2 regions of the Micromonospora sp. CPCC 206171 genome follow, and region 2 is predicted to be linked to the other one. Evidence: riboswitches for the same ligand, from Rfam matches in the RefSeq annotation. Region 2 holds a riboswitch; the other holds the start of a gene.
The links. Region 2 has a riboswitch for thiamine pyrophosphate ahead of V6U89_RS08835 (ECF transporter S component). Riboswitches for the same ligand answer to the same signal wherever they lie in the genome.

Region 1: another riboswitch for thiamine pyrophosphate. It lies ahead of thiE (thiamine phosphate synthase); the one in region 2 lies ahead of V6U89_RS08835 (ECF transporter S component).

The regions. Positions count from the first base shown of each region.
Region 1 is NZ_JBAKHT010000002.1:394,766-400,969, reverse strand. Features, by position in the region: gene V6U89_RS04560 (class I SAM-dependent methyltransferase) at 1-166, shown strand, start outside; gene V6U89_RS04555 (ABC-F family ATP-binding cassette domain-containing protein) at 208-1,887, shown strand; gene V6U89_RS04550 (aldo/keto reductase) at 1,970-2,932, shown strand; TPP riboswitch at 3,176-3,284, shown strand; gene thiE (thiamine phosphate synthase) at 3,279-3,905, shown strand; gene thiO (glycine oxidase ThiO) at 3,899-5,038, shown strand; gene thiS (sulfur carrier protein ThiS) at 5,029-5,229, shown strand; gene V6U89_RS04530 (thiazole synthase) at 5,226-6,005, shown strand; partial or broken gene V6U89_RS04525 (thiamine phosphate synthase) at 6,137-6,204, shown strand, end outside.
Region 2 is NZ_JBAKHT010000005.1:83,545-89,748, forward strand. Features, by position in the region: gene V6U89_RS08825 (energy-coupling factor transporter transmembrane component T family protein) at 122-922, opposite strand; gene V6U89_RS08830 (ABC transporter ATP-binding protein) at 919-2,370, opposite strand; gene V6U89_RS08835 (ECF transporter S component) at 2,484-3,068, opposite strand; TPP riboswitch at 3,144-3,249, opposite strand; gene V6U89_RS08840 (alpha/beta fold hydrolase) at 3,334-4,164, shown strand; gene V6U89_RS08845 (SIS domain-containing protein) at 4,217-4,966, shown strand; gene V6U89_RS08850 (DUF6328 family protein) at 5,117-5,620, shown strand; gene V6U89_RS08855 (acyl-CoA dehydrogenase family protein) at 5,741-6,204, shown strand, end outside.

The sequences.
Region 1 (6,204 bases), on a different contig from region 2:
GCTGCGCCGCTGGCTGCCCCGGCTCGCCCCGGACGGCGTCGCCTGGCTGGTGGTCGCCCGCCACCTCGGCGGCGACTCGCTGCACCGCTGGCTGGTCGACGCCGGCTGGCAGGTCGAGCGGCACGCCAGCCAGAAGGGCTACCGGGTGCTGCGGGTCACCCGGTAATCGGGTGTCGCCCGCGCCGCCCGCTCCGGCAGGATGCCGGCGTGGGATACGTGGACGTGGCAGGGGTCGGGCACATCCTGCCCGACGGCCGGGAACTCTTCGCCGACGTGTCGTTCCGGGTCGGTGAGGGTGCCAAGGTCGCCCTGGTCGGCCCGAACGGCGCCGGCAAGACGACGCTGTTGCGGATGGTCGCCGGCGACCTGCCGGTGAAGACCGGCGCCGTCGCCCGGGCCGGCGGCCTCGGCGTGATGCGGCAGTTCATCGGCATGATCGGCGACGACACCACGCTCGCCGACCTGGCGCTCTCGCTCGCCCCACCGGCGCTGCGCGACGCCGGCCGCCGGCTGGCCGAGACCGAGGCGGCCATGCGGTCGACCGAGCTGCGCGGCAAGTACAGCACCGCCGCCGGCAAGGCCCAGCTGGCGTACGCGGACGCGCTGGCCGCCTGGGGCGAGACCGGCGGGTACGACGCCGAGGTGCTCTTCGACACGGTCGCCACCATCGTGCTGGACCTGTCCTGGGACGCCGCCAGGGACCGCCCGGTGCGGACCCTCTCCGGCGGCCAGCAGAAGCGCTTCGCCCTGGAACTGCTGCTGCGCGGCACCGACGAGGTACTGCTCCTCGACGAGCCGGACAACTTCCTCGACGTGCCCGGCAAGCGCTGGCTGGAGGCGCGGCTGCGCGAGTCCGGCAAGTCCGTGCTCTACGTCTCGCACGACCGGGAACTGCTGGCGCAGACCGCCGACCGGGTGGTCGCCGTCGAGGGCGGCAGCGCCTGGGTGCACCCGGCGGGCTTCGCCAGCTGGTACGACGCCCGGGTGGCCCGGCACGCCCGCCTCGACGAGCTGCGCAAACGCTGGGACGAGGAACACCAGAAGCTGCGCGAGCTGATGCTGATGTACAAGCAGAAGGCCGCGTACAACGACGGGATGGCGTCGCGTTACCAGGCGGCGCAGACCCGGCTTCGCAAGTTCGAGGAGGCCGGGCCGCCGCCCGTACCCCCGAAGGACCAGGACATCCGGATGCGCCTGGCCGGCGGGCGGACCGGCAAGCGCGCGGTCATCTGCGACCAGCTGGAGCTCGACGGCCTGACCTACCCGTTCGACCTGGAGCTCTGGTACGGCGACCGGGTCGCCGTGCTCGGCGCCAACGGGACGGGGAAGTCGCACTTCCTGCGGCTGCTGGCCCGGGGCGGCACCGACCCGGACCCGGCCAACGGCCCGGTCGACGGCGCGGCCGCGTTGGCCCCGGTCGCCCACGACGGCACGGTCCGGCTCGGCGCGCGGGTCCGGCCCGGCCACTTCTCCCAGACCCACGACCGGCCCGAGCTGGTGGCGAAGACCCTGGTCGAGATCCTCTGGCGGGGCGACGATCACCGGGCCGGGATGGACCGGCACGCCGCGATGGCGGCGCTGTCCCGGTACGAGCTGGCCGCGCAGGGCGACCAGCGCTTCGGCACCCTCTCCGGCGGGCAGCAGGCGCGTTTCCTGGTGCTGCTGCTGGAACTGTCCGGGGCGACCCTGCTGCTGCTCGACGAGCCGACGGACAACCTCGACCTCGCCTCCGCCGAGGCGCTGGAGGCCGGGCTGGCCGCGTTCTCCGGAACGGTGGTCGCGGTCACCCACGACCGCTGGTTCACCCGGTCCTTCGACCGGTTCGTGCTGTTCGGCGGCGACGGCGAGGTGGTGGAGACGCCGGAGCCGGTCTGGGACGTGCGCTGACGGGTCGATGCCGCCCCGCCCCGGGCCGGCGCCCTCCCCGGGGCGGGCGGTCGCGGGACCCGTCGCTCGCGGCGGGCATAGGGTGGATCTCGTGACTGAGATGACCTACCGCCGGTTGGGCGACTCGGGGCTCGTGGTGTCCGTGGTCGGCATCGGCTGCAACAACTTCGGCCGCAAGCTCGACCTCGACGGCACCCGGGCGGTGGTCGACGCCGCCCTCGACGCCGGGATCAACTTCTTCGACACCGCCGACATCTACGGCGAACCGCAGGGCGGCTCCGAGGAGCTGCTCGGGCAGGCGCTCAAGGGGCGCCGGGACGACGTGGTGGTGGCCACCAAGTTCGGCATGGACATGCACGGCAGGAACGGCCCCGACCACGGCGCCCGGGGTGCGCGCCGCTACATCGCCCGGGCCGTGGAGGCGTCGCTGCGCCGGCTCGGCACCGACCACATCGACCTGTACCAGATGCACGAGCCCGACCCGGGCACCCCGATCGACGAGACGCTCGCCGCCCTGGACGACCTCGTCCGCGCCGGCAAGGTCCGCTACCTCGGCAACTCCAACTTCGCCGGCTGGCAGATCGCCGACGCCGACTGGGTCGCCTCCTCCAACGGCCGGGCCCGCTTCATCTCCGCGCAGAACCACTACTCCCTGCTGGAACGCTCCGTCGAGACCGAGATCGTGCCCGCCTGCGAGCGGTTCGGCCTGGGCATGCTGCCGTTCTTCCCGCTCGCCAACGGTCTGCTCACCGGCAAGTACAAGCGCAACGAGGCGCCGCCCGCGGGCAGCCGGCTCTCCGGCGGCGGCCGGTACGCCCAGCGCCTCGCCGCGGCGGACTGGGACACCATCGAGGCCATCGAGGCGTACGCCGGCGAGCGCGGCCTGTCGATGCTCCAGGTGGCGATCGGTGGGCTGGCCGCCCGTCCGGCGGTGACCTCGGTGATCGCCGGCGCCACCACGCCGGAGCAGGTGCGGGCGAACGCCGAAGCGGGCACCTGGCAGCCCACCGACGAGGACCTGGCCGCCCTCGACGCCATCCTCTGACCGTCGGCCGGTCGGCCCGCCCGCCGGCGGTCGCACCACCCGTGAGCGGGGCACCTCGGAGTCGTTGCGACGCCGCCGAGGGTGCCCCGCTCCTTCGTGCCCGGTCCGTCCACTCAGGGCCAACCGGACAGCATGGCGTGAGCGGTCCGTGACGCGCTGCCCGCACCGTCGAGTTGAGACGGTCCGTGGGAAAAGCGCACCCCCGCCCTTGGCGGATCGGCGCATCCGTCGTACGGTATGCCGCAAGTGACCCACGGGAGCCCGGTGCACCGGGCTGAGAGGGGGGCTGAAGCCCCCGACCGTCGAACCTGATCCGGGTAATGCCGGCGCAGGGAGGAGCGTTGCCGTGCCGTCCCTGGGACGACTGCATCTGATCACCGACACCCGGCCGGGGCGTGACCCGCTCGCCGTGCTGCGCGCCGCCCTGCCGGTGGCCCGCGCCGAGCTGGTCGTGCAGGTCCGGGTGGACGACGACGCCACCGACCGGCAGGCGTACGACCTGGCCCGCCGGGTGCTCGCGCTCTGCGCGCCGTACGGGGTGCCGTGCCTGGTCAACGACCGGCTGCACGTGGCGCTCGCGGTCGGCGCCGCCGGGGGCCACGTCGGCGCGGACGACCTGCCGGTCGGGGCGGCCCGCCGGGTGCTCGGCGCCGCCGCCGTGCTCGGCGCCACCGCCCGGGAACCGGTCACCGCCACCGAGGCGGTCGCCGCCGGGGCCAGCTACCTGGGCGTGGGCCCCTGCCACGCCACCACCACGAAGGCCGGCCTGCCGGCCCCGATCGGCCCGGACGGGGTACGCGCCGTCGCCGAGGCCGTCGCCGTGCCGGTGATCGCCATCGGTGGGGTGACCGCCGCGTCGGTGCCGGCGCTGCGGGCCGCCGGGGCGTACGGGGTGGCGGTGGTGGGAGCGCTGTCCGGATCAACGGATCCGGCCCGAGCTACCGCCGAGCTGCTCGGGGCGCTGACGTGCTGACCCGACCGGACGTCGCCGTGGTGGGGGCGGGACCGGTCGGGCTGGCGATCGCCTGGCGCTGCGCCGCGCGGGGGCTGCGCGTCGTCGTGCACGATCCCGCCCCCGGCTCCGGCGCGTCCCACGTGGCCGCCGGGATGCTCGCGCCGGTCGCCGAGGCGTACTTCGGGGAGCACGAGCTGACCGGGCTGCTCACCGAGTCGGCCGCCCGCTGGCCGGGCTTCGCCGCCGAGCTGGCCGAGGCCGCCGGCACCGACTTCGGTCACCGCACCGAGGGCACCCTCGTCGTCGGGCTCACCGGTGACGACCTGGCCGAGGCGCGGCGACTCTGGTCGTACCAGCGGGGGTTGGGGCTGCCGATCACGCCGCTGCGCCCCTCCGAGCTGCGGGACCGCGAGCCGGCGCTGGCGCCGCGGGTGCGCGGCGGCGCGGTCGCGCCCGGCGACCATCAGGTCGACCCCCGGCGGTTGGTGGCCGCGCTGCGGGTGGCGGCCGGGCGGGCCGGGGCGACGCTGGTGCCCGGCGCGGTCGCGCGTCTCACCGACGTGGACGCCCGGGTCACCGTGGTCGCCGCCGGCTGCGGCGCCGCCGCGCTCACCGGCCTGCCGGTCCGGCCGGTGAAGGGGCAGGTGCTCCGACTGCGCGCGCCCGGTCGCGGCACGCCGGACTTCCGGCACGTGATCCGGGGGTACGCCGACGGCGAGTCGGTGTACCTGGTGCCGCGCGCGGACGGCGAGGTGGTCCTCGGGGCGACCGTCGAGGAGCGCGCCGACACCGAGGTGACCGCCGGGGCGGTGCTGCGGCTGCTCCGCGCCGCCGTCGACCTGGTGCCCGACCTCGCCGAGTACGACCTGGTGGAGGCCGCCGCCGGGCTGCGCCCCGGTACGCCGGACAACGCGCCGATCCTGGGGCCGCTGCCCGGCCGGCCCGGTGTGCTGGTCGCCACCGGCCACCACCGGCACGGCATCCTGCTCACCCCGGTCACCGCCGACCTGATCGCCGAGCTGGTGGTCACCGGCGCGGCGGACCCGCTGCTCGCCCCCTTCGCGCCGGACCGGTTCACCGCCGGCGCCGCCGCCCGAGCCGCCGGCCGGGACCGGATCGCACCCACCCCCGAGGAGGAGACGTGCAACTGATCGTCAACGGTGCCGGCCGGGACCTGCCCGGCGGGTCGACCGTGGCGGACCTGGTCCGCGCGGTCACCGAGCAGCGGCGTGGCCTCGCGGTGGCGGTGAACGGTGAGGTGGTGCCCCGCACCGGCTGGCCGGCGACCGTGCTGCGCGACGGCGACCGGGTCGAGGTGCTCAGCGCCGCCCAGGGCGGGTGAGCGGCGTGACGCTCACCATCGGCACCGTCACCCTCTCCTCGCGGCTCATCCTCGGCACCGGCGGCGCGGCCAACCTGCACGTGCTGGAGCAGGCCGTCCGGGCCTCCGGCACCGAGCTGGTCACCGTGGCCCTGCGCCGGGTGGACACCACCCCCGCGGCGGCCGGCGGGCTGCTCGACGTGCTGGACCGGTGCGGGGTGCGGCTGCTGCCGAACACCGCCGGCTGCTACACCGCCGGCGAGGCGGTGAAGGTGGCCCACCTGGCCCGGGAGGCGTTCGACACCGACTGGGTGAAGCTGGAGGTGATCGGCGACGAGCGGACGCTGCTGCCCGACGGGGTGGAGCTGCTGCGCGCCGCCGAGGAACTGGTCGCCGACGGGTTCACCGTGCTGCCGTACACCTCCGACGACCCGATCCTGGCCCGCCGGCTGGCCGACGTGGGCTGCGCCGCGGTGATGCCGGCCGGCGCGCCGATCGGCTCCGGGCTGGGCGTGACCAACCCGCACCACATCCGGCTGATCCGGCAGAGCGTGGCCGTGCCGGTGATCCTCGACGCCGGCATCGGCACCGCCTCCGACGCGGCACTCGCCATGGAGCTGGGCTGCGACGCGGTGCTGCTGGCCAGCGCGGTCACCCGGGCCGCCGACCCGGTGGCGATGGCCACCGCCATGCGGTACGCGGTGGAGGCGGGCCGGCTCGCGTACGGCGCCGGGCGGATCGCCCGCCGCTTCCACGCCCTCGCCTCCACCCCCGACGAGGGAAGGCCCGACCTGTGAGCGCGACGCGGCAGGTGGTCGACGGGCCGCCCGAGGCGGGCGGAGTGCGTGGTCCACGCCCCGCCGGGACGCGCACGGACCCGCGTCGAGCCGGCTCGGGGCGGCTCGCCGCGACCGGACCCGCCCGTCCGGTGGTGCCCTCCGGCCTGGTGCTGCTCACCGACCGGTGGCAGGCCCGGCGGCCGTTGCCGGAGGTGGT
Region 2 (6,204 bases):
GGCTGTCCGGCCGGGCCCGACCACCGGGCCGCCGGACGTGGTGCTGGTGCGCATGGACGACCGAGCGCCCCACGGCCGGACCCGACCACCGGGCCGCCGGTCGGGACCGAGTCGCGCCGGGTCAGCCGATCAGCGGGCGGAAGGTGCCGAGCGCGACGCTGACCGCGATCGCCGCACCACCCAGCACGGCCGCCCCGGCGACGAGCAGCCCGTCGGCCACGCCGAACCGCTGCCGACGGGCGACGGTGCGCGGGGTGCCGGCGTCGAAGCCCCGGGCGTCCATCGCCACCGCCAGCCGGGTGCCCCGCCGGATCGCCCCGACCAGCAGGGCGAACGCGGTCGACACGAACAGCCGCAGCTTCGCCACCGGGTTGCGCCCGGCGTCCACGCCACGTGCCCGGCGGGCCATCTCGATCATCTGCCACTCCTGGCCGAGCAGCGGGACCAGCCGGAACGCGGCCAGCGTCCCGATGGCGAAGCGGGCCGGCGCCTTCGCGTTCTGTACCAGCGCATCGGCCAGGTCGGTCGGATCGGTGGTGGCGAAGACGATCACGCCCGGCAGGGCCACCGCGACCATCCGCAGCACCAGCCCGAGGGCCGTCAGCAGCACTCCCGAGGTGACCAGCAGCGGCCCGGCGTCCAGCAGCACCCGGCCGGAGCGGTCGGCGGCGAAGAGCACCAGCGTGACCACGATGCCGGCCGCGCCGGCCAGCAGCGGCAGGGCCCGCCGGGCCAGCACCCGGTACCGGATCCCGAACAGCGGCAGCACGGCCAGCTCCACGGCGATCGCGATGGCCGGGGCGACCGGGTCCAGGGTGGCCACCAGGACGGCCGAGAAGACCAACGCGGCGGCCAGCTTCGCCACCGGGTTGCGCCGGGCCAGCGGCGCGCCGGGCGCCGCGACCGGTTCCAGGCTGATCACGGGCGCCGCCCGGAGTCGTCGCCGGTCGGGTCGGGTCGCCGGCCCAGGGTGACGGTGCGGTCGGCGAGCGCGGCGACGAAGTCCGCGTCGTGGGTGACGGTGACGACGCCGTGCCCGGCGTCGCGCAGCTCGGCGAAGAGGTCGACCAGCTCCCGCCAGGTGCGCCGGTCCTGGCCGAAGGTCGGCTCGTCGCAGATCAGCAGGCGGGGCGCGGTGGCCAGCGCGGTCGCCACGCTCAGCCGCCGCGCCTCCCCGCCGGAGAGGGTGTACGGGTTCGCGCCGGCCAGCCGGGTCAGCCGCAGCCGGTCCAGCAGGGCGTCCACGGTGGCGCGTACCGCCGGCTCGGGCTGGCCGGTCCGGCGAGGGCCGAGCGCCAGCTCGTCGAAGACGGTGGCGGTGACGAACTGGTGCTCCGGGTCCTGGAAGACCGAGCCGATCCGGCGGGCCAGCGCGGGCGCCCGCCAGCGGTGCGGGGGAGTGCGATCGTCCGCTCCGGCCAGCGCGGCCGTGGCGGTGACCCGGCCGACGCCGGGGCGGAGCAGCCCGCCGAGGAGCAGGGCCAGGGTGGACTTGCCGACGCCGTTGGGCCCGAGCACGGCGAGCGCCTCGCCGGCGCGTACCCGCAGGTCGATGGGGGCCAGCCGGGGCGGCAGGCCGAGCCGGTCGGCGGTGAGCAACTCCGCGCCGGGCGGCGTAATGGCGTGCCGGGGCGGGATGGTCCGGCCCGGCACCCAGACGCCCTCGGCGGCCAGTGCCTCGCCGTGCGCGGCGAAGACCGCCTCCGGCGGGCCGTCCGCGCGGACCCCGCCGCCCGGCTCCAGCACCACCACCCGGTCGACCAGCCGCAGCGCCTCGGCGACCCGGTGTTCGACCAGGATCAGGGTGGTGTCGGCGGACAGCGCGCCGGCGACCGCCCGGCGGACCAGGTCCGCGCCGGCCGGATCGAGGTTGGCGGTCGGCTCGTCGAGCAGCAGCAGGCCGGGGCGCAGGGCGAGCGCGCCGGCCAGGGCCAGGCGCTGCTGCTCGCCGCCGGAGAGTGCCGCGGTGGGCCGGTCCCGGTGGTACGGGAAGCCGACCCGGCGCAACGCCTCGTCCACCCGCGGCCAGATCTCCTCGGCCGGCACCCCCCGGTTCTCCAGCCCGAACGCGACGTCGTCGCCGCTGCGGGCCATCACCAGCTGGGTCTCCGGGTCCTGGAAGACGATGCCGACCCGCTCCCGGTCCTTGCGCGGGTCCAGCCCGTCGATCTCGACGGTGCCCTCCTGCTCGCCGGAGTCCTCGGGCAGCAGCCCGGCCAGCGCCGCCAGCAGGGTGCTCTTGCCCGCCCCGGACGGCCCGAGCAGCAGGACCCGTTCCCCGGCCTCGATCCGCAGGTCCACCCCGCGCACGGCCCACGCCTTCCGCCCGGCGTGCCGCCACCCGAACCCGCGCACCTCCACCGCGCCCACCCGCACCCCCTCCCTACCCAGGCCCACCCGGCTCCCGGCCGGTGATCAAGAGGTTTGCGTCACGACGGTGGCTCCCGTTGACGCAAACCTCTTGATCAACGAAGCGGGGGCGGTCAGATGGCGGCGCGTTCGCGGCCGGCGGGGAAGCGGTCGAGGACGCCGGTGCGGGCGAGGGCGCGGGTGAGCGCGACACTGCCCAGGCCGGCGATCACCAGGGAGCTGACCGCGGTGATCAGGATGTAGGGGAGGCGGAAGCTGCCCCAGGCGGTGTCCGGGTACCAGACGAAGACGTCGTAGAGCGCCGCCGCCAGGCCGGCCAGCGTGGCGGCCAGCAGGGCGACGGGCAGCCGGAACAGGCGGTACCCGAAGGCCGCGAAGGCGAGTTCCGCCGCTGCGGCCTCCAGCGGACCCTGGATGACCAGCGTCCAGCCCCAGCTGCTGCCCAGCGCCACCGAGACCAGCGCGGCGACGGTGAGCGTGAAGAAGGCGGCGCCCGGCTTGCGGATGATCAGACCGCCCAGGACGGCGGGGACCAGCCAGACGCCGTAGATGGCCGCCCGGCCGGGCAGCGGGATCGCGTCGGCGGGGCCGTTCCAGAGCAGGCCCCAGGCCCAGAAGATGATGCCGAAGGCCACCCCGAGCACCGCCGCGATGACGATGTCGATGGTGCGCCACCGGTTGCTGTCGGTGTTGGTCATGTGTGCTCCCAGTCCAAATGATCGAACCAGGAGAAGACGCACGCCGCGCCCGGTGTGGAACCGGACGGCGGCGCGGCTGGAGGTCGACCGAACTCCCTGCGCTGGCATTACCCAGATCAGGTTCGAGGGTCTGCGGGCGGTGCCCGCACTCTCAGCGCTGTGCGCTCCCCTGTCGGATGTGAAGTTGTCTCGTCGACGCTAACAGCTCCGACCCCGCCACGCTCGGCCCGGGTGGACCAGCGCCGGGCTGGGTAGGCTGCCGATCATGCGGGTCGAGGCGCGAGGGCTGACGTTCGAGGTACGCACCGGCGGCCCCGAGGGCGGCGAACCCGTCCTCCTGCTGCACGGCTTCCCGCAGCACGGCGGCGAGTGGGACGAGGTGGTGCCGGCGCTGCACGCCGCCGGCCTGCACACGTACGCGCCGGACCAGCGGGGCTACTCGCCGGGCGCCCGCCCGACCGAGGTGGCCGCCTACCGGCTGCCGGAGCTGGTCGAGGACGCGGTGGCGCTGCTCGACGCGCTGGGCGTCGAGGCGGCCCACGTGGTGGGGCACGACTGGGGCGCGGTCGTCGCCTGGGGCCTCGCCGCGGGGCACCCCGAGCGGGTCCGCACCCTGACCGCCGTCTCCGTGCCGCATCCCGCCGCGATGGCGCACGCGCTGGCGCACGACCCGCGGCAGAAGGCGCGCTCGTCGTACGTGCTGCTGTTCCGCCAGCCGGGCAAGGCCGAGAAGGTGCTGCTGGCGGTGCGGGCGACCGCCCTGCGCCGGCTGCTCTCCGAGGTGGGCGACGCCGGGCGGGTGGCCCGGTACGCCGAGCCGATGCGGGAGCCGGGCGCGCTCACCGGGGCGCTGAACTGGTACCGGGCGATGTCCCGGGCCGACCTGGCGCGGACCGGGCCGATCGCGGTGCCCACCACCTTCGTCTGGAGCGACAGGGACGTCGCGATCGGCCGGACCGCCGCCGAGGCGTGCGCCGCCCAGGTGACCGGGCCGTACCGGTTCGTCGCGCTCCCCGGCGTCACCCACTGGATTCCCGACGAGGCGCCGGCCCCGCTGGCCGAGGCGATCCTGGCCCGGGTACGCGGCCTGGGCTGAGCCCGCCGCGGGCCGACCCGACGAGCAGGACGACGAGCGGACGGAGGAACGCATGACGGTGAGCGCCGAGGCATACCTGGCGGTGGTGACCGAGACGATCGGCCGGGTGGCCGCGAGCCAGCGGGAGGCGGTGGGTCGGGCGGCCGACCTGATCGCCGAGGCGCTGCGCGCCGACGGGGTGGTGCACGCCTTCGGCACCGGCCACTCCGAGGCACTGGCGATGGAGATCGCCGGCCGGGCCGGTGGGCTGGTCCCGACCAACCGGATCGCGCTGCGCGACCTGGTGCTGCTGGGCGGCGAGCCGGCGAGCATCCTCGGACCGCACCTGGAGCGCGATCCGGCCGTGGCGCACCGGCTCTACGAGCTGGCCCCGGTCCGCCCGTCGGACATCTTCGTGCTGGCCTCCAACTCCGGCGTCAACGGCGCGATGGTGGAGTTCGCGTCGCTGGTCGTCGAGCGCGGGCACCGGCTGGTGGCGATCACCTCGGCGCAGCACTCGGGCCGGATGGCCTCGCGCCACCCGTCCGGGCGCAAGCTCGCGGACTTCGCCGACGTGGTGCTGGACAACGGCGCCCCGTACGGTGACGCGACCCTGCCGCTGCCCGACGGCGGCGCGGTCGGCGCGGTCTCCTCGATCACCGCGGCCCTGCTGGCCCAGCAGATCGTGGCCGAGACGGTGACCCGGCTGATCGCGGCGGGGGAGCGGCCCCCGGTCTACCTGTCGGCGAACATCACCGGTGGCGACGAGCACAACGCCGCGCTGGAGGCCCGGTACGCCGGCCGCATCCGCCGAGGGGCGTGAGCGCGAGGAGTGAGCCGGGTCTGCGAGCCCCGCAGTCGCGAACGAGGGGAGGCATCGTGAGCCGGTTTCGCGCCACTCCGGGTGGGGCATTGGCGTTGCTGCCGGCGGGGTGAACCCCGTCGGCAGTACCGTCTCTTCCGGAGGTAGCGCGTGTCGAAGGAATCCGAGAAGCAGCGCTGGCAGCGCAACTTCGCCGATCTGCTCCAGGAGTTGCGCGTCGCGCAGACCGGCGTGCAGATCCTCTTCGCCTTCCTGCTGACCCTGCCCTTCAGCAACGGCTTCACCCGGACCAGCGGCTTCCAGAAGGACGTCTACATCGTCTCGCTGCTGTCGGCCGCCGCCGCCACCGCGATGATCATTTCGCCGGTCGCCTTCCACCGCGCCCTGTTCCGCCAGGGGCGCAAGCCGGAGCTGGTGCGCTTCGCGCACCGGATGGCCAGCGGCGGCCTCGCCTTCATGCTGATCTCGATGGTCAGCGCGGTGCTGCTGATCACCGACTTCGTGCTGCAGCGCGAGATCGCATTCCTGCTGAGCGCGCTCACCGGGCTGTGGTTCCTGACCTTCTGGGTCTTCCTGCCGATGGCCCGGCGCAACTGGGGTGAGGACGTCGTCGACGACGACGATGACGCGCCGCAGGTGCTGACCGGCGACTGACCCGGTCATCGGCCGGAAAATTCGACGTGCGCGCGACGCTACCCCTGGGTAACACCCGGGGGTAGCGTTGCTCTTGTCGAGCACGTTGACGCATCCGGACCGAGGTTCGAGGGGGCAGCCGTGACCACGACGCACAACAGCCGACCCACCGAGGACGGCGCCGGGCCGCTGCCGGCCGAGGCGGGCCAGGTCTCCGAGAAGGAGGCCCGACAGGTCGCCGAGGCGGCCCGGGAGACCGCCTGGGACCGGCCCAGCTTCGGCAAGGAGCTCTTCCTCGGCCGGTTCCGGCTCGACCTGATCCACCCCTGGCCCCGCTCCGACCCGGACGACGACGCGCGGGCCGAGCGGTTCCTCACCGAGCTCGGGGCGTACCTGCGGTCCGAGGTGGACGGCGCGGCCATCGAGCGCGACGCGTCCATCCCGGACGAGGTGTTCCAGGGGCTGGCCCGGCTCGGCGCGTTCGGCATGAAGATCGACCGGAAGTACGGCGGTCTCGGCCTGAGCAACCTGCACTACTGCCGGGCGCTGATGCTGGCCGGCTCGGTCAGCCCGGCGATCGGCGCTCTGCTCTCCGCCCACCAGTC